Regions from separate parts of the Saccharothrix ecbatanensis genome, predicted to be linked through region 3. Evidence: riboswitches for the same ligand, from Rfam matches in the RefSeq annotation. Region 3 holds a riboswitch; each other region holds the start of a gene.
What was found. Region 3 has a riboswitch for S-adenosylmethionine ahead of F4560_RS36220 (methionine ABC transporter ATP-binding protein). Riboswitches for the same ligand answer to the same signal wherever they lie in the genome.
Positions count from the first base shown of each region.

Region 1: linked by a shared signal. The riboswitch ahead of F4560_RS24125 (aminotransferase class V-fold PLP-dependent enzyme) and the one ahead of F4560_RS36220 (methionine ABC transporter ATP-binding protein) in region 3 are both predicted to bind S-adenosylmethionine.
Region 2: linked by a shared signal. The riboswitch ahead of thrC (threonine synthase) and the one ahead of F4560_RS36220 (methionine ABC transporter ATP-binding protein) in region 3 are both predicted to bind S-adenosylmethionine.

Region 1 covers NZ_JACHMO010000001.1:5,733,771-5,741,532, reverse strand. Annotated here, with positions in the region: gene F4560_RS24160 (aminoglycoside phosphotransferase family protein) at 1-113, shown strand, start outside; gene F4560_RS24155 (RNA polymerase sigma factor) at 122-688, opposite strand; gene F4560_RS24150 (RNA polymerase sigma factor) at 787-1,347, opposite strand; gene F4560_RS24145 (SRPBCC family protein) at 1,416-1,874, opposite strand; gene F4560_RS24140 (TetR/AcrR family transcriptional regulator) at 1,930-2,478, shown strand; gene F4560_RS24135 (DUF167 domain-containing protein) at 2,480-2,752, shown strand; gene F4560_RS24130 (potassium/proton antiporter) at 2,874-4,346, shown strand; SAM riboswitch class IV at 4,412-4,525, shown strand; gene F4560_RS24125 (aminotransferase class V-fold PLP-dependent enzyme) at 4,566-5,885, shown strand; gene lspA (signal peptidase II) at 5,909-6,490, shown strand; gene F4560_RS24115 (RluA family pseudouridine synthase) at 6,564-7,496, shown strand; gene F4560_RS24110 (multidrug effflux MFS transporter) at 7,620-7,762, shown strand, end outside.
Region 2 covers NZ_JACHMO010000001.1:8,946,145-8,953,906, reverse strand. Annotated here, with positions in the region: gene rpsT (30S ribosomal protein S20) at 108-368, shown strand; gene holA (DNA polymerase III subunit delta) at 570-1,550, opposite strand; SAM riboswitch class I at 1,646-1,773, shown strand; gene thrC (threonine synthase) at 1,785-3,047, shown strand; partial or broken gene F4560_RS39820 (DNA internalization-related competence protein ComEC/Rec2) at 3,636-5,927, opposite strand; gene F4560_RS39815 (hypothetical protein) at 5,963-6,268, shown strand; gene F4560_RS39810 (ComEA family DNA-binding protein) at 6,334-7,059, opposite strand; gene F4560_RS39805 (DegV family protein) at 7,146-7,762, opposite strand, start outside.
Region 3 covers NZ_JACHMO010000001.1:8,193,081-8,200,842, forward strand. Annotated here, with positions in the region: gene F4560_RS36210 (resuscitation-promoting factor) at 1-141, shown strand, start outside; gene rsmA (16S rRNA (adenine(1518)-N(6)/adenine(1519)-N(6))-dimethyltransferase RsmA) at 167-1,030, shown strand; SAM riboswitch class I at 1,117-1,209, shown strand; gene F4560_RS36220 (methionine ABC transporter ATP-binding protein) at 1,412-2,422, shown strand; gene F4560_RS36225 (methionine ABC transporter permease) at 2,419-3,102, shown strand; gene F4560_RS36230 (MetQ/NlpA family ABC transporter substrate-binding protein) at 3,152-3,958, shown strand; gene F4560_RS36235 (4-(cytidine 5'-diphospho)-2-C-methyl-D-erythritol kinase) at 4,271-5,236, shown strand; gene F4560_RS45120 (PASTA domain-containing protein) at 5,238-5,660, opposite strand; gene F4560_RS36245 (ABC-F family ATP-binding cassette domain-containing protein) at 5,779-7,557, shown strand.

The DNA of each region.
Region 1 (7,762 bases), 2.5 Mb from region 3:
CCCTGGGCCTGATCGGGATCGGGCGGAACGGGAGGCTCGGTCTGCCAGGGGGAAAACCGACCTGGGAACCGGCGGGCTACGCCACCCTCGAACGGGTCCTGGCGGTGAGCTGACGGCCTGGTCAGCGGATGTCGTGCTGTTCCAGGCGTTCTCTCAACCGGGTCAGGCAACGGCCCCTTGTCGGGCCGATCGAGCCGCGGGGCATGGAGAGGGCTTCGGCTACGGCGCGGTATTCGGCTCGGCCGGCCAGGACGGTCAGGCGGAGCAGTTCCTGGCAGCGGCGGGGGAGGGTGGCGAACGCCTGCCAGAGGCGGCGGTCGCGGTCGTCGCGGAGGGCTTCCGGTTCCGGCAGCCAGCGGTCGTCGGGCATGTCCATGGCCGAGTCGGTGGACAGCGCCGGGCGGCCGTTGCGGTCCCGCCAGGCCCGTTGCGCCTCACGGCGGGTGGCCACGATGAGCCAGCCGGCCACCGCACGCGGTTCGGCGAGGCGGTCCAGGTGGCGCAGGAGGCTCAGCCAGACGGTCTGCACGACGTCCTCGGCGGTGGCCTGGTCCAGGCCGTTGCCCCTGGCCACGTGCCACACCAACGGCGTCAGCTCGGTCACCAGCGAGTCCAGCGCGGCACGTGAGCCGGCACGGGCGGCCACGACCAACGCGGCCTGACGCTCGTGGACGGAGGCCTGCGCCATGATCGCGGCCACGCCCAGGTCGTCGGTCCCCGGATCCTCCGGGATGGCTTCGACAAGCTCGGCGCGCAGCTGGTCCAGCCGTGGGTCCAACTCGTCCGTCACGACGTCTCCTTCCCGCGCTGGGAGCCCCGCGCCCGTCGCCCCTCGTTGCCGACCCGCTCGCTGATCTCCGCCCGCGCCTGCGACACGTACCGGCGCACCGACTCGCGCCGGCAGCCCAGCACGTCGGCGATCTCGTCGTCGCCGAAGTCCCAGAACCGCAGCGCCAACGCCGTGCGCAGGTGGTCCGGCAGGTTCACCACGGCCGCCAGCGTGCTGATCAGCTCGTGCCACGTCTCGGCGTCCCGCTGCCTCGGCACCAGGATCCGGTACGTGCCGCGCTGCCGGGCGACGACCTCGTCGGTCAGGTCGCCCGGCCGCTCCCGCCGGCGGGCCTGGTCCACCAGCTGGTTGCGGATCGTCTTCACCAGCCAAGCACGTCTCGACGGCGGGGCGATCACCGGCCAGTTCCGCCACGCGCCGACGAACGCCTCCTGCACCGCGGACTCGTGGTCCAGATGAGGCGACATCACCGCCGCGAAGCGGAACAACCGCGTGCGCTCCCGGTGGTAGAAGTCGCTGAAGGTGGCCGCGTGGTCGTCGGGATCCTCCGGCGTCACGAACCCTCCCCCCTCTGGTCCCGGTACCGGGTAGACGGACGAGACCGGGGGTTGTGGAGGAAATCCGGTCAAGCGGGTTGCTTCACGCTCCTCTCGGTCGCCGTGCGCATCAAGCGGACCCACGGAGACCACCTGGCCCGGTGAACGGGCGGGTGGCCGAGCGCGCGGGCGGCGTTGTCCAGCAGGTCCTCGATGAGCGCGTCGTGCAGCCACCGCACCGCCAGCGGCCACCCCAACCGCATCAGGCCGCGCGTCCGAGCGGCGATCGTGTGCTTCAAGCCACCCGGCACCGCTTCCAGCACGTGCGTCCCGACCAGCCCGAAGCTCGGCGCGAACGTGAACTCGACCCGTTGACCGGGGACGTGGTCGGTGCAGCTGTAGCGGATGAACGCGTGCCCGCCCTTCGCGCCGACGCCCAGCGGCCGGTCGAGGACCAGCGGGGGCCAGGCCCCGGGCCACAGCTCCACGATTCTGTCGATCACTTCCGCGCTGTCGGGGATCTGCCGGACGTGCACGTTCTCGATCATCACAACCTCCATACGCTACCGTATGGTAAGCGACCGTACGGTAGCGTATGGAGCCGTGGCAAGGCGGACGCAGGACGACTGGACCGGGGTGGCTCTCCGTGCTTTGGCCGAGGGCGGGGTGGCGGCGGTCGCGGTGGAACCGCTCGCGGCGCGGCTCGGCGCGACCAAGGGCAGCGCCTACTGGCACTTCCCCAACCGGGAGGCCCTGCTCAAAGCCACCCTCGAACGCTGGGAACGCCGGCACACCGAGGCCGTGATCGAGATCGTCGAGTCGGTGCCGGACCCGCTGGAGAAGCTGCGGGTGCTGTTCGGCAAGGTGCTGGAGGACGTGGAGGACGGCGCGGTCGAGCTGGCCCTGCTCGCGGCCAAGGACGACCCGGTCGTGGCACCCGTCCTGCGCCGCGTCACGGACCGCCGCATCGGCTACCTGCAGGACCTGTTCGGCGAACTCGGCTTCACCGCCGAGCAGGCGCACCAGCGGGCCGTCCTGGCGTACTCGGTCTACCTCGGGCAGGCCCAGCTGCTGTCGTCCGCGCCGGACCTGGTCAAGGCGCGGCGCGCGTTGCTGGAGGAGACGCTGGCTGTCATGACGCACCGTGCCTGACGTGTTCAGGTTCACCATTCGGGTGAAGCCGGGTGCGAAGCGGGAGGCCGTCGGCGGCCGGTGGGGTGACGACGCGCTCGTCGTCGCGGTCGCCGCGCCCGCCGTGGAAGGCAAGGCGAACGAGGCCGTGCGGAAGGCGCTGGCCAGGGCGTTCGGCGTGCGGAAGCAGGACGTCGACGTCATCGCGGGCGAACGCGGCCGGGACAAGGTCATCCAGGTCGACCCCGCGCCCGCCGGAGCCGCGGACGTGTTGGCCCGCCTGCTCGACGGCTAGCCGTGATCATCGGCCGGTGACACTCCGTGCGTTCCGAATTCGTCCATCTCGGTGTCACCAGGGAGAATGACCCGACGGTCGATGACAGCGGGGAACGACGCGTGGAGGTCGAGTGGGCGGTGTGACGGGCTTCCTCGGCATCGCCGCCGCGGTTCTCCTGCTTTCGGTCATCGCGGTCAGGGTGTCGATCCGGCTCGGGTTGCCGTCCCTCCTGCTCTACCTGGGCATCGGCGTGCTGCTCGGCGAGGCCGTGGTCGGCATCGAGTTCGAGGACGCCGACCTGACCCGGTCACTGGGCACGGCCGCGCTCGTGCTGATCCTCACCGAGGGCGGTATCACCAGCCGGTGGAGCGAGGTGCGGCCCGCGCTGGGCCTGGGCATCGCGCTGTCCACGGTGTCCGTCGGCGTGAGCATCGCGGTGACGGGGTTCGCGCTGCACTTCCTGCTGGACATGGACTGGCGCACCGCGTTGCTGTGGGGCGCCGTGCTGTCGTCCACCGACGCCGCGGCCGTGTTCAGCGTGCTGCGCGGGGTGGGCGTGGGCAAGCGGCTCATCGGCCCGCTGGAGCTGGAGTCCGGCATCAACGACGCGCCGGTGTACATCGCCGTCGTGCTGCTGGCCGCACCCGAGCCGATCACGTGGACCGCGCCGCTGCTGATGGCCTACGAGCTGATCGCCGGCGCGGTGATCGGCATCGCGCTCGGCTGGCTGGGCGGCATCGGACTGCGCCGCGCCGCACTGCCCGCCACCGGCCTGTACCCGCTGGCCACGGTCGCCGTGTGCCTGCTCGCCTACACCGTGGGCGACCTCGCGCACGCGTCCGGCTTCCTCGCCGTCTACATCGCCGCCCTGGTGCTCGGCAACGCCCGGCTGCCGCACCGGGCGGACACCCTGTCGTTCGCCGAAGGGCTGGGCTGGATCGCGCAGATCGGCCTGTTCGTGCTGCTCGGCCTGTACGCGTCGCCTGGCCGGCTGCTCGACGCGCTGGTCCCGGCGCTGGTCGCGGGGGCCGTGCTGGTGCTGCTGGCCCGGCCGCTGTCGGTGCTGTGCGCCGCGCTGCCGTTCCGGGTGCCCTGGCGGGAACAGGTGTTCATCTCGTGGTCCGGGCTGCGCGGCGCCGTGCCGATCGTGTTCGCCCTGATCCCGCTGATCCAGGGCGTGCCGGGCGCGCAACAGCTGGTCGACGCGGTGTTCGTGCTGGTCGTGGTGCTGACCCTGGTGCAGGGGACGACCCTGCCGTGGCTCGCCAAGTGGCTGAAGCTGGTCAAGTCCGGTGAGGCGCAGGAAGTGCAGGTCGACTCGTCGGCGCTGGACGAGCTGGGCGCGGAACTCCTCCAGGTCCGCATCCAGCGCGGCTCCAAGCTGCACGGCGTCTACCTGTCCGAACTGCGGCTGCCGCCGGGGTCGTCGGTGAGCCTCGTCGTCCGCGACAAGGACGGCTTCACACCGCAGCCGACGACCCGGTTGCAGGAGCACGACCAGCTGCTGGTCGTGTGCACGGAGGCCATGCGCACGGCGACCGAGCAGCGCATCAGGGCCGTGGACCGGGCCGGCCGGTTCGCCCGCTGGAAGGGCGATGTAGGTCTGCCGTGACCGGGTCTCCCAGGATGTGAACGCCCTCGACGTGAGCGGGCGCACTGGGTTACCTTCGACGTGAAGGTCATGAGTGCCAGCGACAAGCCCGGGCTTGCTGGCCGGCAACCCTCCTCCGCGGTGGGGTGCCCCCGGTGAGGACCTGGCCTGGCGCGCAGGGCGCCCGGCAAGCGCGGGCTCCCTCTCCGGCGGGGTCCCGGACCCCGGAGGCGTCACGTCATGACCGTCGCTGTTCCCCGAATCTCTGTTGCCGCGCTGCCGCGCGTCGTCGGTTCCACGCTGCGAGTGCCGTTGGTGACCGGTGAGCGCGTCGAGTACGCGAACCTCGACCACGCGGCCAGCGCGCCCTGTCTGGAGCAGGTCCGCGACGCGGTGGACGAGCTGCTGCCCTGGTACGCCAGCGTGCACCGGGGCGCGGGCTTCGCGTCCCAGGTCAGCACCAAGGTCTACGAGCAGGCCCGCACGTCCGTCCGCCGGTTCCTCGGCGCCCGTGACACCGACGCCGTCGTGTTCACCCGCAACACCACCGACGCGCTGAACCTGCTGGCCAGGAGCGTGCCGAAGCACACCGCCGTGATCCTGTTCGACACCGAGCACCACGCCGCGCTGCTGCCGTGGCGCGGTCCGAACGTCCGCCGCCTGCGTACCCCAGCCTCGCCCGCTACGGCGGTGTTGGACCTGGACCGGGCGTTGCGCGAGGCGCCGGTCGGCCCGCGCCTGGTCGTGGTGACCGGCGCCTCGAACGTCACCGGTGAGGTGTGGCCGGTGGCGGAATTGGCGCGGGTGGCCCGTCGGCACGGCGCCCGGATCGCCCTGGACGCCGCCCAGCTCGCGCCGCACCGCCCGGTTGACGTGCGCGCGCTCGACGTCGACTACACGGTGTTGTCCGGGCACAAGATCTACGCGCCGTTCGGTTCGGGTGTCCTGGTCGGCCGGTCCGACTGGTTGCAGGCCGCCGAGCCGTACCTGGTGGGCGGCGGGGCGACTTCCCGCGTCACGGACCACGGCGACCGGCTGGGCGTGGCCTGGTCCGCGGTGCCCGAGCGGCACGAGGCCGGCACGCCGAACGTGGTGGGCGTGCACGCCCTGGCCGTGGCCTGTGACGTGCTGGGTCGGAGCTGGGAGCAGACCGTCGAGCACGAGCGCGCGCTCCTGGCCAGGCTCCGCGCGGGCCTCGCGACCGTTCCCGGCGTGCACGAGCTGGCTCTTTTCGGCGCCGAGCACGACCGGGTGGGTGTGGTGAGCTTCACCGCCGGCGGTCAGGACGTCGGCTACCTCGCCGCGGCGCTGTCCGCCGAACACGGCATCGGCGTGCGTGACGGCGCGTTCTGCGCTCACATCGCCGTGCACCGTCTTGCGCACGGCGAGCGCGCGCTGCGGGCGTCCATCGGCCTGGGCACGACCGAAGAGCACGTGGACCGTTTCGTGGCCGCGCTGCGCACGCTCGTCACCGAGGGCTCGCGGTGGGAGTACGAACTCCGCGACGGCCGCTGGGCCCCGTTGAACGACGAGCGCGCGCTCCCGCCGTTCCTGCGCTGACCAGCATGCTGGACAATGGCCCGGTGAGCACCGATCCCAACACCGAGCCGGACACGCCGGAACAGCCGGACACACCGCTGCCCAAGCGACGGGTCCTCCTGCTGGCCGTCATCGCACCGCTCGTGTTGGCCGTCGACCTGGTCACCAAGATCCTCGCGGTGGAGCACCTGGAGGGGCGTGAGCCGGTCGAGCTGTTCGGCGGCCTCCTCTACCTGCCGCTGATCCGCAACACCGGCGCCGCGTTCGGCCTGGCCGAGGGCTGGACGGTGATCCTCGCGCTGATCGCGTTCGGCGTGGTCGGGTTCATCCTGTGGATCGCGCGCCGGCTGCGGTCGGTCGGCTGGGCCATCGGCCTCGGCCTGGTCCTCGGCGGCGCGATGGGCAACCTCGTGGACCGCGTCTTCCGAGGTCCCGGCCCGTTGCGCGGCGGCGTGGTCGACTTCATCTCGGTGCTCGACCCGTGGGGGAACTTCTTCCCGGTGTTCAACGTGGCGGACTCCGCCATCTGCGTGGGCGGCGGCGTGATCGTGCTGATGGCGCTGCTCCAACGTGACTACGACGGTACGCGCGTGGAGAAGCCCGCGGCCAAGAAGGCGGGCGCATGAGCGAGCTTGCGAGCGAATCATCCAACACAGTGCGCGCCGCTCTTGCCGCACCGAGCGCCAGCGAGGTGCGGGCATGAGCGGCTATAGGACCCTTCCCGTTCCGGACGGTCTGGACGGGATGAGGGTCGACGCCGGTCTGGCCAAGCTCCTCGGCCTGTCCCGCACGGTGGTGGTCGGGCTGACCGAGTCCGGCGACGTGCTGCTGGACGGACAGCCAGCGGGCAAGTCGGACCGGCTGATCGCGGGCTCGGTGCTGGAGGTCACCCTCCCCGAGCCCGAGCGGCCGATCCAGGTGCAGGTCATGCCGGTGGAAGGCCTGGAGATCCTGCACCAGGACGACGACATCATCGTGGTGGACAAGCCGGTCGGCGTAGCCGTGCACCCCAGCCCCGGCTGGACCGGCCCGACCGTGGTGGGCGGACTGGCCGCGGCCGGCATCCGGATCGCCACGTCCGGAGCGGCCGAACGCCAGGGCGTCGTGCACCGGTTGGACGTCGGCACGACCGGCGTCATGGTGGTGGCGAAGAGCGAGCACGCCTACTCGGCGTTGAAGCACGCGTTCAAGGAACGCACCGTCGACAAGCTCTACCACGCGCTCGTGCAGGGCCACCCGGACCCGATCAAGGGCACCATCGACGCCCCTATCGACCGGCACCCGAAGCACGACTACAAGTTCGCCGTGATGGCCAACGGCAAGCCCAGCATCACGCACTACGAGGTGGTGGAGGCCTTCCGGGCCGCGTCACTGCTCGACGTGCACCTGGAAACCGGCCGCACGCACCAGATCCGGGTGCACTTCTCGGCGCTGCGGCACCCGTGCGTCGGCGACCTGACCTACGGCGCCGATCCGTCGCTGGCCAAGCGGCTCGGCGTGACCCGGCAGTGGCTGCACGCCCGGACGCTCGGCTTCCACCACCCGGCCGACGGGCAGTGGGTTTCGTACACCAGCGAGTACCCGGCCGACCTCGCCGCCGCGCTGGAACTGTTGCGGGCAGAGGGTTACTGACGTTTTTCGGGGGTCGCGCGGACGAAAGTCTTGCGCCCGGCGGGTGATGTCGGACATATCGCTTTCCTCAGGTCGTTTGTCTTGCGAAGCTTTTGACAAATGAGTCCTGGGGGGAGTGCCGGAATGGACAACAGGACCCGACTGGTCGTGCTGCTGGGGTCCCTGTGCCTGCTGGGGCCGTTGTCGATCGACATGTACCTGCCGGGGTTCCCGGCGATCGCGGCGGAGTTCGGCGCGGCCGAGTCGCAGATCCAGCTGTCGCTGAC
Region 2 (7,762 bases), 750 kb from region 3:
GCCGTACCCGCGCGGCATTCCGCTGTGGAGGAAAACCGCCCCTTCGTGGGGCGGAGCCGGTGACAAGCGCGGTACGACTCCGAGACCGAGGAAAAGGTGGCTTTCGCGTGGCGAACATCAAGTCCCAGCTGAAGCGGATCAAGACCAACGAGAAGGCGCGCCTGCGCAACAAGGCCGTCAAGTCGTCGCTCAAGACCGCGATCCGCAAGTTCCGTGAGGCCGCCGAGGCCGGTGACAAGGAGAAGGCCACCGCGCTGGTGCAGGAGGCTTCCCGCAAGCTCGACAAGGCCGTCTCCAAGGGCGTCATCCACGCCAACCAGGCCGCCAACAAGAAGTCGGCGCTCGCCCGTCGCGCCAACCAGATCTGATCTGGTTCTTCTTCACCCAGAAGCGCCGCTCCCCCGCACGTGGTGGGCGGCGCTTCTGCGTTGTCTGTGTTGTTGCCGACGTTGTTGCGGCACCTCGCGTGCACCGTGGCCAGCGCCTAGCGTGCGCCGTAGCCCGCGCCCAGCGCGCGCCGTTGCTAGCGCTTCCCCTGCGCGGTTACCAGCACCCAGCGTGCGTCCTTGCTAGCGCTTGCCGTGCGCGGCGACGATCTTCAACACCGCGCGCTCCAGGGCATAGCCGGAATCGGCCGCGACACCCTTCACATCGGCGTTCAGATCGGCGACGACCGTCATCGCCGCCGCGAGCCCCGGGTCGTCCCAGCCACGCGACTGGCCCTGGGCCTTCTTCACCTTCCACGGCGGCATGCCGAGCTCGCCCGCCAGCTTGAACGGGTCACCCCGGCCCACCGCGGACACCCGCGCGACCGTGCGCACCGCGTCGGCCAGCGCGTCGGCGACCAGCACGTGCGGCACGCCGAGCTGCATCGCCCACCGCAGTGCCTCCAGCGCACCGGCCCGGTCACCCATCACGGCCTTCTCCGCGACCGCGAACCCCGTCACCTCGGCCCGGCCGCGGTGGTAGCGGCGGACCGCCTCGGCGTCGACCTTGCCGCCGGTGTCGGCGACGAGCTGCGACGACGCCGCCGCCAGCTCGCGCAGGTCCGACCCGACCGCCTCGATCAGCACCGCCACGGCCTCCGGATCGGCCTTGCCACCCGCCGACCGGATCTCGTGGCGCACGAACGCCTCGCGGTCCGCGGCCTTGGTGATCTTGGGGCACTCGGTCACCCTGGCACCGGCCTTGCGCAGCGCCGCGGGCAGGTCCTTGGCCACCTTGCTGCGCCCGCCGCCGGTGTGGATGACGACCACCGTCACGCCGTCCGCCGGCGCCTTGGCGTAGGCGACCACCGCGTCGGCGATCTCCTTGCCGATTTCCTGCGCCGCCTCCAGCGCGATCACCCGGCCTTCGGCGAACAGTGACGGGCTCACCAGTTCGGCCAGCTCAGGCACGGTGAGATCGGTCACGCGGACGCGGGTCAGGTCGGCCTGCGAGTCGGCTTCGCGTGCGGCGTCCAACGCGCCGCGCACAGCGCGCTCGACCAGCAACTCCTCCTCGCCGACGATCAGGTGCACAGCGTCGGGCGTGTCAGCGGGCGAACTCACGGCGCGATCCTCCCACGCGCCACGGGCGTCCGGATGGTGGACGTGTCTGGCTGAGGGTCGGGATCGTGCCGTAGTTTGAAGCCACAACTGAATACCGCTCATCCAGAGGGGCAGAGGGATCGGCCCGAAGAAGCCCCGGCAACCCGTTGTTCAGCGTGCGCTTCACAGCGCGCGCCGGCAATCACGGTGCCAATTCCGACCCGCGACGCGGGAAAGATGAGGAGATACCTCGCGATGACTGCTGTGAGTGTGCCTTCGGCCACCACCTCCTTCGACCTCGGTCCGGCTCGGGCACTGTCGTGCCGTGAATGCGGGCACGAGACGCCGCTCGCCCCCGAGTACGCCTGTATGGAGTGTTTCGGGCCGCTGGAAGTGGCCTACGACTTCGGCCGGGTCCGTCGTGAGGACATCGAAGCCGGCCCCCGCTCGATCTGGCGGTACCGCGGCCTGCTGCCCGTGCCGTCCGACGTGCGGTCACACCCCAACACCGACCCCGGCGGCACCCGCCTGGTCGAGGCCGACCGCCTCGCCAAGGCCCTCGGTGTGCGCAAGGTGTGGGTGAAGGACGACACCGGCAACCCGACCCACTCGTTCAAGGACCGCGTCGTCGGCGTAGCCCTCGCCGCCGCCCGCGAACTCGGCTTCAAGGTGCTGGCCTGCCCGTCCACCGGCAACCTGGCCAACGCCGTCGCCGCCGCGGCGGCCCGTGCCGGCTGGCAGTCGGTGGTCCTGGTGCCCTCCTCTCTGGAGCGGGCGAAGATCCTGATGACGGCCGTCTACGGCGGCGACCTGATCACCGTCGACGGCAACTACGACGACGTGAACCGGCTGGCCCAGGAACTGGCCGCCGAGCACGAGGACTGGGCGTTCGTCAACGTCAACGTCCGGCCCTACTACGCCGAGGGCTCCAAGACGCTGGGCTACGAGGTCGCCGAACAGCTCGGCTGGCGGCTGCCCGACCAGATCGTGGTGCCCATCGCGTCCGGCTCCCAGCTGACCAAGGTCGACAAGGCGTTCCGCGAGTTCGGCAGCCTCGGCCTGGTCGAGGAGACCCCGTACCGGGTGTTCGGCGCCCAGGCGACCGGCTGCTCCCCCGTCTCGGCCGCTTTCAAGTCCGGCCTCGACGTGGTCACCCCGGTCCGCCCGGACACCATCGCCCGGTCGCTGGCGATCGGCGCGCCGGCCGACGGCCCCTACGTGCTGGACGCCGTCCGCCGCACCAACGGCGCGATCGAGGACGTCACCGACGAAGAGGTCGTCGAGGGCATCCGCCTGCTGGCCAAGACCGAGGGCATCTTCGCGGAGACCGCCGGCGGCGTCACCGTGGCGACCGCGAAGAAGCTCATCGAGACCGGCCAACTCGACCCGGACGGCGAGACCGTCCTGCTGATCACCGGTGACGGCCTCAAGACGCTGGACGCCCTCGGCGACCGGGTCGGCCCGAGGGCCAACGTCCCGCCGTCGGCGGAGGCCGTGCTGAAGGCACTCCAGGACTGAGCCCGGCAGCAACGCGGCCGGCACTGCGCTCGGCAGACCGGGGCCTGGTCATCGACCCGGCCCCGGTAAGTCCGGCGGTGCCGCGGTCACAGGGCGATCCGCGGTCACAGCGCGATCCTGGAGGAGCGCAGCCAGCCGGTTCGAGGGAACGCGGCCAGCTCCGGCAGGACGTGCGGTCCGACTTGTTCGGTGACGACCCGCCAAGCGGTCAGCATCTGGGGCCACGGGCGTTTCGCCTTCTCCTGGTTGTAGCGCTCGGCGTGCCATTCCTCCGGCGGTATGGCGAGGTCGGCGTCGAACAGGGCGTCGGAGATCAGCCGGTAGGCGGTGTCGGCGGCGGGCACCTGTGCCATCCGGATGACGCCGGTGACGGTGGCCCGGGCCACGATGCCCCGGTCGCCACCACGCAGGTCCTCGCACACGTAATACGTGAAGGCCGGCCGCAGTTCGTCTCGTGGCCACGGTTCGGCGGTGTAGCCGGGCTGCCACAGCGCCCAGGCCACCGCCCGGTTGCCGCCCTGCCGCACCCAGCCCGAGTGCAGTCGGATCCAGACGTCGTTGTTCCTCATCGTTCTCCCCTTGTCCGTGATCGGATGGGTCGCCACCCCTGCGGGCGACCCGTGGCCCGTGCGGGCCGGCCAGGACGGCGGTGTCGCCGTCGCGATCTGTGCGCAACACCAGCGCGCCGTGCCTCGTCAACGCGTCGACCAGCACCCCGCTGGGGTGGCCGTAGCGGTTGCCCGCGCCGACGCTCACCAAGGCGATCCGCGGCCGGACCGCGGTGAGGAACGCCGGTGACGAGTACCTCGATCCGTGATGCGGCACCTTCAACACGTCGGCTCGCAAGTCGACGTGCCCGCCGAGCAGGTCCGCCTGCCCGGCCAACTCGATGTCCCCGGTCAACAGCACCCGCCCGGCCGCGGTGGAGGCCCGCAGGACCAGCGACGCGTCGTTGACCGCCGTGTTCGTCTTCGTCCCGTCCGCCGGATCCGTGCGCGGACCCAGCACGTCGAGGTCCAGGCCCGGCCAGCTCAACCGCTGCCCGGCGTCCAGCTCGACCACGCGGACCCCCGCCGTCCGCGCCCGTTCCCGCACCTCCTCCCAAGCCCACTCCGGCTGCCGCGACGGCCCGACCGCCACCGCACCCACTCCTCGATCCGCCAACACCGCCGCCAACCCGCCGACGTGATCGGCGTGCAGGTGGCTGAGCACCACCAACGGGATGCGCCGCACCCCGAGCCGCCGCAGGCAGGACAGCACCGGCACCGGGTCCGGCCCTGTATCGACCAGCACCGCCCGGTCGCGCTCGGCGGTGGCGAGGACCACCGCGTCGCCCTGTCCGACGTCGCACGCCACCACCGACCAGCCGGACGCCGGCCAACCCGGCGAGATCACGCTCACCGGCACGACCACCACCACCGCGCCGACCGCGACCGCCACAACCACCGTCCGGATCCGACGCAGCCTGGTGACCGCGTAGCCGAGCACCAGCACCCCGGCCAGCAACGCCCCACCGGCCCACCCGCTCGGCCACCCGACCGCCGCACCGGGCACCGCCGACGCGTGCCGCCCGACGGTGATCAGCCAGCTCGCCGCCGGACCGGCCACCTCGACGGCCAGCCGTGCCGCCGGCTCGTACACCTGAGCCAGCACCGCGGCCAGCACGCCGAGCACCGTCGCCGGCGCCACCACCGGCGCGACCAGCAGGTTCGCCAGCACCGCCACCAGGCTCACCTGGCCGGAGATCCCGGCGACCAGTGGCGCGGTCGCCAGGTTCGCGGCCAAGGGCACCGCCAACGCCTCCGCGAACCCCACCGGGACACCGCGGTCCTTCATGGCGGCGGCCCACCTCGGCGCGAGCAGCACCAACGCAGCCGTCGCCACCACCGACAGCCCGAACCCCGGCTGGGTGGCCAGCTCCGGGTCGTACAGGACCAGGACCACCACCGCCGCCGCGAGCGCAGGCAACGCCGACCGCTCCCGACCCAACACCAGCGCCAGCAACGCCACCGCACCCATCACGGCGGCACGCAGCACACTCGGCTCCGGCCCGGCCAACACCACGAACCCGACCAACGCGGCCATCGCAGCCACCGCGCACCCTCGCGGCCCGACCCGGAACAACCTCAGCAGCAACAGCACCGCGCCGCAGAGGATGGCAAGGTTCGCCCCGCTGACGACGAGCACGTGAGCGAGACCCGCCGTGCGGAACTCCTCCACCACCCTCGGCGAGAGCTTCGAGGTGTCGCCGACCACGAGCGCGGGCAGCAGCCCGGCCGGTTCGGGGTCGAGCGCGGTGCTCGCGCCCCGCAACCCGGCACGCAGGTCCTCGGCGATCCGTTGCCACACCGGCGCTTCCGTCACGTCCCGCGGCGGTCCGCGGACCCGCAGCACCGCGACCGTCAGCTCACCACCCTGTGGCGGCGCGAGCGTGCCGCGGGCGGTGACCCGTTGGCCTGGCAGCAAATCCCGCCACCGGGCCGCCGGTGCGAGCACCGCGATCCGACCACCACCCTCGACCGTCGCACGAACCACCACGAGGTCGACCCCGCTCGCACGTGAGCCGAAACCACTGGTACGCAAGCCACGCGGCCGATCGTCCAGTTCGAAGTGGACAGTGGCGGTGGTGCCGCGCTCCGCAGCGGCTCGGAGCGGGTGGTGCGCCGCCCCGTGGACCTGGGCACCGATCCACAATGCCGCCACGGGACTCGCGACGGCCACCGCTACAGCGGCCGGACGCCAGGAGCGCAGTGCCAGGCCACCGAGAACCGCGGCGGTCAGGCCGACCGCGAGCGCCGCCCACCACGTCCAGAGCAGGCCCGCGAGCGCCGTAGCCCACACCGCCAGTGCGGCCGGGACGAGGTGCGCGCGAGGGCTCATGACCCCACCCACCGGAACCTGGGCAGGCTCAGGAGGTGCAGACGCCCCGCAGCCCGGACCACGTGGCGGACGAGGAAGAGGCGGCGGACGCGGTGGAGGAGGTGTCGAAGGCGGCGGCGGTCACGTGCGTGGTCACGTCCAGTGCGCTGGTCTGGGAGTTCGGTGCGCTGGTCCTGGAATGGATCACCGGCTCGGCGGGCACCGGGAGTGCGGCGAGGTCCGGTCGTCGGTGCGGGCGCGGCGGCCAGGATGTGGTCGGGGATTTCGGTTCGGGGGCAAGGGATCGGCGGGATGCCGCTGTTCCGAGTGGACGATGCTCGCGGGCACTGCGGTTGCCGTGAGCAGCCATGGGTGGGACGCATGATGGTTCTCCGAATGGTGTGTCGGGGCGCTGGAGGGGACGGGGTCAGAGGCGGACCAGGTCGCGCAGCCTGGCGAGCTTCGCGTCGCCGATCCCCTCGATCTCACCGAGCTGTTCCAGGGCGGTGAACGGGCCGCGCTTCTGCCGTCGGTCGACGATTCGCTGTGCCGTCACCGGACCCACGCCCGGCAAGGTGTCGAGTTGCTCCTTGGTCGCGGTGTTCAGGCTCAGCGGCGTGGTTTCGGCACCGGCGGGCTGCGGTGCGGGGATGCCCACGGCGATCTGCTCGCCGTCGGCCACCTTGCGGGCGAGGTTGAGCGCGGTCAGGTCGGCTCCGGGGTTGGCGCCGCCCGCCGCTTGGAGCGCGTCCGCCACCCTGGCGCCGCTGGGCACGGTCACCAGGCCGGGTGTGGACACCAGGCCCACCACGTTGACGACCAGCAGCTCCTCGACGCGGCTGACGGCAGCAGCCTCGGCCACCGGGAGGTCCGGTGGGCTCTCCGACACCGGGCGCTGCCACCACAGGGCCAGCGCGACCGCCAGCGCCACGCCCGCCATGACGCCCGCCAGCAGGACTCTGCGACGGCGTGGGAGAGCGGGCTCGGGCAGCCAGCGGTGCAGCAGGCGGCGGAGCGGGCCGGGTGGGTCCGAGCCGCCGTCCGACGAGACGAAGACCAGCGTCTCGGCGTCCGAGGCACGGTGCTTGCCCTGCTCCTGGGAGACGAGGGCTTTAAGTCGGGCGGTCGTGGTTTCCGGTTTCCTGTCGAACATGCGGTCGACGTTAGGCCGGGTGGAGCAGTGGGTGGGGAGGTTGCCGGCGATCTGTGGACAACTGCTTGAGTGATGGATAAAGCGGGCTAGGACACGCCGCCCGGCAGGACCACCACACCCAGCACACCAGGACCGGTGTGGGCGCCGATCACCGCTCCCACCTCGGAAATCAGGCAGCCGGTCGAGCCGGGGACGCGTTCGTCGAGCCGCGTCGCGAGTTCCGCCGCGCGGTCCGGCGCAGCCAAGTGGTGGACAGCCAGTCCGACCCGCCCGGAACCGGCCGCCGCCGATGCCAGATCCACCAGCCTGCCGATGGCGCGGCTCATCGTGCGCACCTTCTCCAGCGGCACGATCCGACCGTCGTCCACGTGCAGGAGCGGTTTCACGGCCAGCGCGGTGCCCACCAGCGCCGCCGCGGCGCCGATACGGCCGCCCCGGCGCAGGTGGTCGAGCGTTTCCACGCAGAAGAACATCTTGGTGCGCGCGGAGGCGGCGACGGCCGCCTCCTCCGCGCGCGCCCCGTCGTCACCGGCGGCGCACGCGGCCAGCGCGGCGAAACCCAGCCCCATGCCCGTTGACCGTGAGTCGACCACCCGGATCCGGGTCGGGTCGACCTCCTCCGCCGCCAGTCGCGCGGCCTCCCACGTGCCGGAGAGCTCACGGGAGAGGTGCACGGACACGATCTCGTCGGCGCCCTCGGCCA
Region 3 (7,762 bases):
GCCTACGGCGGCAGCCAGTACGCCGCGTACCCGCACCAGGCCTCGCGTGAGCAGCAGATCGCGATCGCGACCAAGCTCCGCGACGCCCGCGGCGGCTACTCCGCCTGGCCCCACTGCCAGCAAAAGCTCGGCTTGCCGTAAGAATGCGTTTGTGACTGAGGATTCGATGTCGGCCGGGTCGGGGAGTTCGCTCCTCGGCCCGGCCGATGTCCGTCGGCTGGCGGCCGAGCTGGACATCCGCCCCACCAAGAAGCTCGGCCAGAACTTCGTGCACGACCCCAACACGGTGCGGCGCATCGTGTCCGCGGCCGGGCTGCGCGCCGACGACGTGGTGCTGGAGGTCGGCCCCGGCCTGGGTTCGCTGACGTTGGCGTTGCTGCCGTCGTGCCGCGCGCTGGTGGCCGTGGAGATCGACGGGGTGCTGGCGGACCGCCTGCCGGTGACGGTGGCGGAGCGCGCGCCTGGGCTCGCCGACCGGTTGAGCGTGGTGCACGCCGATGCGATGCGCGTCACACCGTCCGACATGCCCGTGGAGCCGACCGCCCTCGTCGCGAACCTGCCCTACAACATCGCGGTGCCCGTGGTGCTGCACCTGCTGGCCGAGCTGCCGTCGTTGCGCACCGGGCTGGTGATGGTGCAGTCCGAGGTCGCCGACCGGATGGCCGCCGGACCGGGCAGCAAGGTCTACGGCGTGCCCAGCGTCAAACTCGCCTGGTACGCGGACGCGCGGCGGGCCGGTCCGGTGCCGCGCTCGGTGTTCTGGCCGGTTCCCAACGTGGACTCCGCGCTGGTCGCGTTCGAACGTCACCCACCGCTGTCCACTGTGGATCAGAAACAGCTGTTCTCGTTGGTGGACGCGGCTTTCGCGCAGCGGCGCAAGATGCTCCGGGGCGCGTTGTCCGGTTGGGCCGGTTCGGCGGCCGAGGCGCAGCGCTTGCTCGTCGAGGCGGGCGTCGATCCGGCGGTGCGCGGCGAACAACTGGACGTCAGGGACTTCATCCGGATAGCCGAGGCCGCTGCCGCTCGATAGACGATGATCTTTCGGCCGAAAGTGTGATTTGCCGGACGATCCCGTTTCAGGCTTGCGTCGATCGGGTCTCGTCAGGTCTACTCGTGTTGCCATCCCGAGCGGCTGAGAGACCTGGCTCTACGACGCCGCAGCAACCACCCCTCCACGGGGGCAGGTGCTTCCGCCAGGATCGATGGAGGATCACGTGCCCAGGATGCGAATGCTCACCCGCCGGCGGGTAGTCGACCACGGCCGCCGCACGTCTTCGGCCTGTCGCAGCTCCTCCTAGCCCTAGGCGCTTTCGAATCTCCCTGCGTCCTTCCGCGGGACACCCTTCTGAGCTGAGCCGCCGGTCCGGCACGCCCTGAGCGTGCCCGGCCGCATGCAGTCGTGGAGCGAAACGTGATCACTGTCGAGAACCTCACCAAGACCTTCCCCGGGAGTACCGGGCAGGTTCGCGCGCTGGACGGCGTGAACCTGGACGTCGCCGCGGGCACCGTCCTCGGCGTCGTCGGCCCCAGCGGTTCGGGCAAGTCCACGCTCGCCCGGTGCGTCGGGCTGCTGGAGCGCCCGGACAGCGGCTCGATCCGCGTCGACGGCACCGACCTCGTCTCGCTCGACGGCATCGCGCTGCGTGCCGCCCGCCGGCAGATCGGCGTTGTGCCGCAAGGGGATTCCCTGCTCCGCCAGCGCACCGCCGCGGGCAACGTCGCGCTGCCGCTTGAGGCCGCGGGCGTCGCCGGGCCGCAGCGCCGCAACCGCGTCGCCGAACTCCTCGACCTGGTCGGCCTGACCGACAAGGCGGGCTCGTACCCCGACCAGCTGTCCGGTGGCCAGCGCCAGCGGATCGCGGTCGCCCGCGCGCTCGCCGCGTCGCCATCCGTGCTGTTGGCCGACGAGCCGACGTCCGCGCTCGACCCCGACACCACCGGCTCGGTGCTCGCCGTGCTGGACCGCGCGCGGGCCGAGCTGGGCGTCACGGTGCTCGTGGTCACGCACGACATGGGCGTGGTCCGGCGGATTTGCGACGACGTCGCGGTGCTGGAGAACGGCCGGGTCGTGGAGCACGGCAAGGTGCTCGACCTGGTGTCGGACGCCGCGAGCCGCACGGCCTCGTCGCTGCTGCCCGCCGTGGACCAGAACCCGGCGCTTGAGGGTTCGTTCGACCGGGTGGCGGACATCGTGCTGGTCGGCTTCGCGGCCGTCGGCGCGCTGCTGCCCGAGGCGACCAGCCGGTTCGGCGTCGACCTGAACCTGTTGGGCGGCGGCCTGACCAGGCTGGGGGAGACCCCGGTCGCGCGGTTCCGGGTCGGGCTGAAGGGCGAGCGCGCGGACTCGGCGCTGGAGTGGATCTCGGAGGCGGGCGGCTCGGTGCGGCGGACCCTGTCGGGTCCCCAGGGAGTAGCTGCGTGAGGTCTGCGACACCCTGGTCGGAGGTCTTCGACCAACTGCTCGTGGCTACCGGCGAGACGTTGTACATGGTGGTGGTCTCGACCGTCATCGCGGTTCTGCTCGGCACACCCGTCGGCATCTGGCTCCAGCTCACCGCTCCCGGTGGGCTGAGGCCGCGGCCGGTGCTCCACAAGGTCCTCGGGTTCGTGGTGGACCTCGGCCGTTCCATGCCGTTCCTGGTGCTGCTGGTCGTGCTCACGTCGTTGACGAGGCTGTTGCTCAGCAGCACGATCGGGCCCACGGCGGCGATCGTGCCGCTGTCGGTCGGCGCGATCCCGTTCGTCGGCAGGCTGGTGCAGAACGTGCTGTCCGAGGTGCACGTGTCGGTGGTGGAGGCCGCCGTCACGACCGGGTCGTCCACGCTGCGGATCGTGCGCAGCGTGCTGCTCCGCGAGTCGGCTCCCGCCCTGGTCAACGCCGTCGGCGTGACCGCGATCGCGTTGCTCGGCTACTCGGCGATGGCCGGTGTGGTCGGTGGCGGCGGTCTCGGCGACCTCGCCGTGCGGATGGGCTACCAGCGGTTCAACGACCGTTATCTGTGGAGCACGGTCGTCGTGCTGGCCGTCATCGCCACCGCGATCCAGCTCGTCACCAACCGTGTCGCGCGCGGCGTCGACCGCCGTCGCACCACTTCTGTCTGATTTCTTTCTGTCTGAATTTTCGTAGTAGGACTCTCCCAAAAGGAACGACATGCGTATTCGTGCTGCCCTCGTCGCCGTGCTGCTGACCGCAGTGGGCTGCGGAAGTGGCGACACCGGCGCCGCCTCGGACCCGAACGCGGCCCTGAGGATCGGCGTCAGCCCTGTTCCGCACGCGCAGGTGCTGCGGTACGTGGCGGACAACCTGGCCGCGTCGAAGGGCTTGAAGGTCGAGGTCGTGGAGTTCACCGACTACGTGCAGCCGAACACCGCGCTGGTGGACGGTTCGCTGGACGGGAACTACTTCCAGACCGTGCCGTACCTGGACACGTTCAAGGCCGAGAGCGGCGCGGCGCTGGAGTGGATCGGCCCCGTGCACATCGAGCCGCTCGGCGTGTACTCGAAGAAGCACAAGGCGTTGGCCGACCTGCCGTCCGGTGCGCGGGTGGCCGTGGCGAACGACGCGACGAACGAGGCGCGCGGGCTGAAGCTGCTCCAGGACAACGGCCTGATCAAGGTGAAGCCGGGCACGGAGAAGACGGCGACGATCCGGGACATCGCGGAGAACCCGCGTGGTCTGGAGTTCGTGGAGCTGGAGGCGGCGCAGCTGCCCCGGTCGCTGGACGACACCGATGCGGCTGTGGTCAATGGCAACTACGCCATCGACGCCGGCCTCAAGCCCGCGTCGGACGCGTTGGCGCTGGAGCGTGCCGAGGGCAACCCGAACGCGAACGGGCTGGTGACGCGGGTCGAGCTGAAGGACGACCAGCGGGTGAAGGACCTGCTCGCACTGCTCCAGTCGCAGGAGGTCAAGGACTACATCAAGGAGACGTTCTCGGGCTCCGTGCTCGCCGTCTGACGCTTCGGCCGGCTCGATGTTCGGCCGGACGTCCGCCGGTCCGGTCCGCCGGTCCGGCGCTCTGGTGGTCCGGCGGTTCGGCCGCCATCGGCCGGAATCGCTTTCGCAGGGGTCCTCGCCAAGGGGACCCCTGCTTTGATCTTGCCGGCTTTGGTCGGCGGAGGCGCGGGGTCGGCACTGGGCTGTGGACAACTCGTGGACCTGTGGACAACTGTGGGCGGTCGGTCGGCGGCAGCGGTAAGAATAGTGTTCAGCACCAGGTCAGGGGTCGGTAGGAGCGGGCTACCCGGAAACGCCCGTACGCTTCATGGCGTGCTCGCTGTCGTCCCACCCCCGGTCACCGTCCGCGTCCCGGCCAAGGTCAACCTGCACCTGGCTGTAGGCGATCTTCGCTCGGACGGCTACCACGACCTCGTGACGATCTTCCAGGCCTTGTCGCTGACCGACGAGGTCACCGTCGCCATCGCCGACGACCCCGGGGTCGAGGTGCACGGCGAAGGCGCCGACGCCGTGCCCACCGGCGCGTCCAACCTCGCCTGGCGGGCGGTGCGGGTGCTGGCCGAGCACGTCGGCCGCGACCCCGACGACCCGAAGGTCCGGGTCGTGATCCGCAAGGCCATCCCGGTCGCCGGCGGCATGGCGGGCGGCAGCGCGGACGCGGCGGCGACGCTCGTCGGGCTGGCCTCCCTCTGGCGGCTGGAGATCAGCCGGGACGACCTGGCCACGCTGGCGGGCAAGATCGGCGCGGACGTCCCGTTCGGCATCTACGGCGGCACCGCGTTGGGCACCGACCGGGGCGACAGGATCGTCCCCGTGCTGTCCCGTCACACGTTCCACTGGGTGCTCGCGTTCGACCGGCGCGGCCTGCCCACGCCCGAGGTGTTCGACGAGCTGGACCGGCTGCGCGCGGACGGCGATCCGCCTCGGGTCGGTGAGGCGGAGGCCGTGCTGGAAGGCCTGGCGTCCGGCGACCCGCGTCAGCTCGCGCTGCTGCTGGGCAACGACCTTCAGGCCGCCGCCGTGTCGCTGCGGCCCAACCTGCGCCGCACGTTGCGCGCGGGCGTGAACGCGGGCGCGTTGGCCGGCATGGTGTCCGGATCGGGGCCGACCTGCGCGTTCCTGTGCACCGACGGCGACGCGGCGGTGCGGGTGGCGGCCGAACTGGCGGGCGCGGGTGTGTGCCGGACGGTGCGCGTGGCGCAGGGCCCGGTCCACGGCGCGCGCGTCATCGGCACCGAAGAGGCACCCCGGCCGATCCCGCCCGAGGTGCACGCGTGACCTACTCGTCGTTCTTCTTGGCCGACAGCAGCACCTCGGTGTCGCAGGGGACGACCTGCCCGGCGGCCGGGGTCTGCGCGGTCGTGGTCCAGTTCCGGTCCAGGGCCAGCACTCGCCCCTGACCGGTGGCATCCTGTTCACGGAGCTTGTAGAGGCCCGCGGCCTGCATGGTGTCCTGCGCGGTCTGGTGGATCATGCCGACGACGTTCGGGACGGTGCAGGTCTTCCCGGCCGGCGCGGGCGTCGTGGCTGCCGGTTCGGTAGCTGCCGGTGCTGTGGCCGCCGGTTCAGTGGCCGCCGGTTCAGTGGCTGCCGGTGTTGTGGCGGCGGGCACGGTGACCGTCGTGGTGGCCGGCGGTGTGGTGCCACACCCCGCGACCACCAGGGCCGTCAACGCGCCGGCGACCCACTTCAGCTGTGACATCGGACTCCCTGGCTCGGTTACAGGCGGTACGTCGAGTCGGGGCGGACCGTCGTTACCGGCGCGGTAGCTAGGCTGGCGTACTGCGCATACCCCTGTCTCTCGATGAAGGTGCTGGTACATGGCCAACTTGGTCAACTTGGAGGCTGTCTCCAAGTCGTTCGGCGTGCGTCCCCTACTCGACGGCGTGTCCTTGGGCGTCGGCGAAGGCGACCGCATCGGCGTCGTGGGCCTCAACGGCGGCGGCAAGACGACGCTGCTGGAGGTCCTGGCCGGGCTCGCCGAACCGGACGAGGGGCGGGTCAGCCAGAACCGTGGGCTGCGGATGGCGGTCGTCACGCAGCGCACCGAACTGGCCGAGGGCTCGACCGTGCGAAACGCCGTGATCGACCCGCTCGGGTTCGACGCCGAGCACGAGTGGGCGGCCGACGCGCGGGTGCGGTCCATCCTCGACGGTCTCGGCATCACCGGGTTCGGGCTGGACTCGCCGGTGGGCACGATGTCCGGTGGCGAGCGGCGGCGGGTGGCGCTGGCGGCGGCGTTGGTGCAGGACCTGGACCTGGTCGTGCTGGACGAGCCGACCAACCACCTGGACGTCGAGGGTGTGCGGTGGCTGGCCGAGCACCTGCTGGCCCGGCGCACGGCGCTCGTCGTGGTGACACACGACCGGTGGTTTTTGGATACTGTATGCAGCCGCACGTGGGAAGTCGTCAACGGCAAGGTCGAGCAGTACGAGGGCGGCTACGCGGACTGGATCTTCGCCCGCGCCGAGCGCGCCCGGCTGGCCGACACGGTCGAGGAGAAGCGCCGCAACCTGGCCCGCAAGGAGCTGGCGTGGCTGCGCCGCGGCGCGCCCGCCCGCACGTCCAAGCCCCGCTACCGGATCGAGGCCGCGGAAGAGCTGATCTCCGACGTGCCGCCACCGCGTGACTCGGTCGAGCTGATGGCGTTCGCCAAGCGCCGGCTCGGGCGCACGGTGCTGGAGCTGGAGGACGCGACGCTGACCGTGCCCGGCCGGACGCTGGTGCGCGACCTGACGTGGCGGATCGGGCCGGGCGACCGGGTCGGGATCGTCGGCGTGAACGGCTCGGGCAAGACGTCGCTGCTGAAGGCGTTGGCCGGTGAGCGCGAGCTGGAGACCGGTCGGCGGATCCAGGGCCAGACGGTGAAGCTCGCGCACCTGAGCCAGGAGCTGCACGACCTGGACGGGTCGATGCGCGTGCTGGAGGCCGTGGAGGAGATCGCGCGGCGGGTGGTGCTGGGCAAGCAGGAGATGTCCGCGTCGCAGCTGGCCGAGCGGTTCGGGTTCTCGTCGCAGAAGCAGTGGACGCCGGTCGGCGACCTGTCCGGTGGTGAGCGGCGGCGGTTGCAGCTGTGCCGGCTGCTGATGGCCGAGCCGAACGTGCTGCTGCTGGACGAGCCGACGAACGACCTGGACATCGACACGTTGCAGCAGCTCGAAGACCTGCTGGACTCGTGGCCGGGGACGTTGGTGGTGATCTCGCACGACCGGTACCTGGTGGAGCGGGTGTGCGACCAGGTGGTGGCGTTGTTCGGCGAGGGCGGGCTGACCGACCTGCCCGGCGGGATCGACGAGTACCTGCGGCGGCGGGACCGGCAGAAGGAGGCCGAGGCGGGGGCGCCCAAGGCGACTTTGTCGGCGTCGGCGGCGCCGTCGTCGGCCGCCGACCAGCGTGCGGCGCGCAAGGAGCTGTCGCGGCTGGAACGGCGGTTCGAGGCGTTGCAGAAGAAGGAAGCGCAGCTCCACGCGGCGTTGGCGGAGGCGTCCACCGATCCGGAGCGCCTGATGGCGTTGGACGCCGAGCTGAAGGCCGTCATGGTCGAGGTGGAGAGCGTCGAGACCCAGTGGCTGGCCGCAGCCGAGAACGCCGAAGGCTGACCCACCCACCCACCCACCCGCGAGTCGAACCCCCAGGCCCCGCGTGTCGAACACTCAGGCCCCGTGAGTCCTACGTTCAGGACCCGTGAGTCCTACGTTCGGAACCCCCGAATTCAACGCTCAGTACAAGATCGTTTGTTCTGAGCGTTGAACTCGGGGGTCCTGAACGTAGGACACGGTGGTTCTGAAGGTACGACTCGCGCGT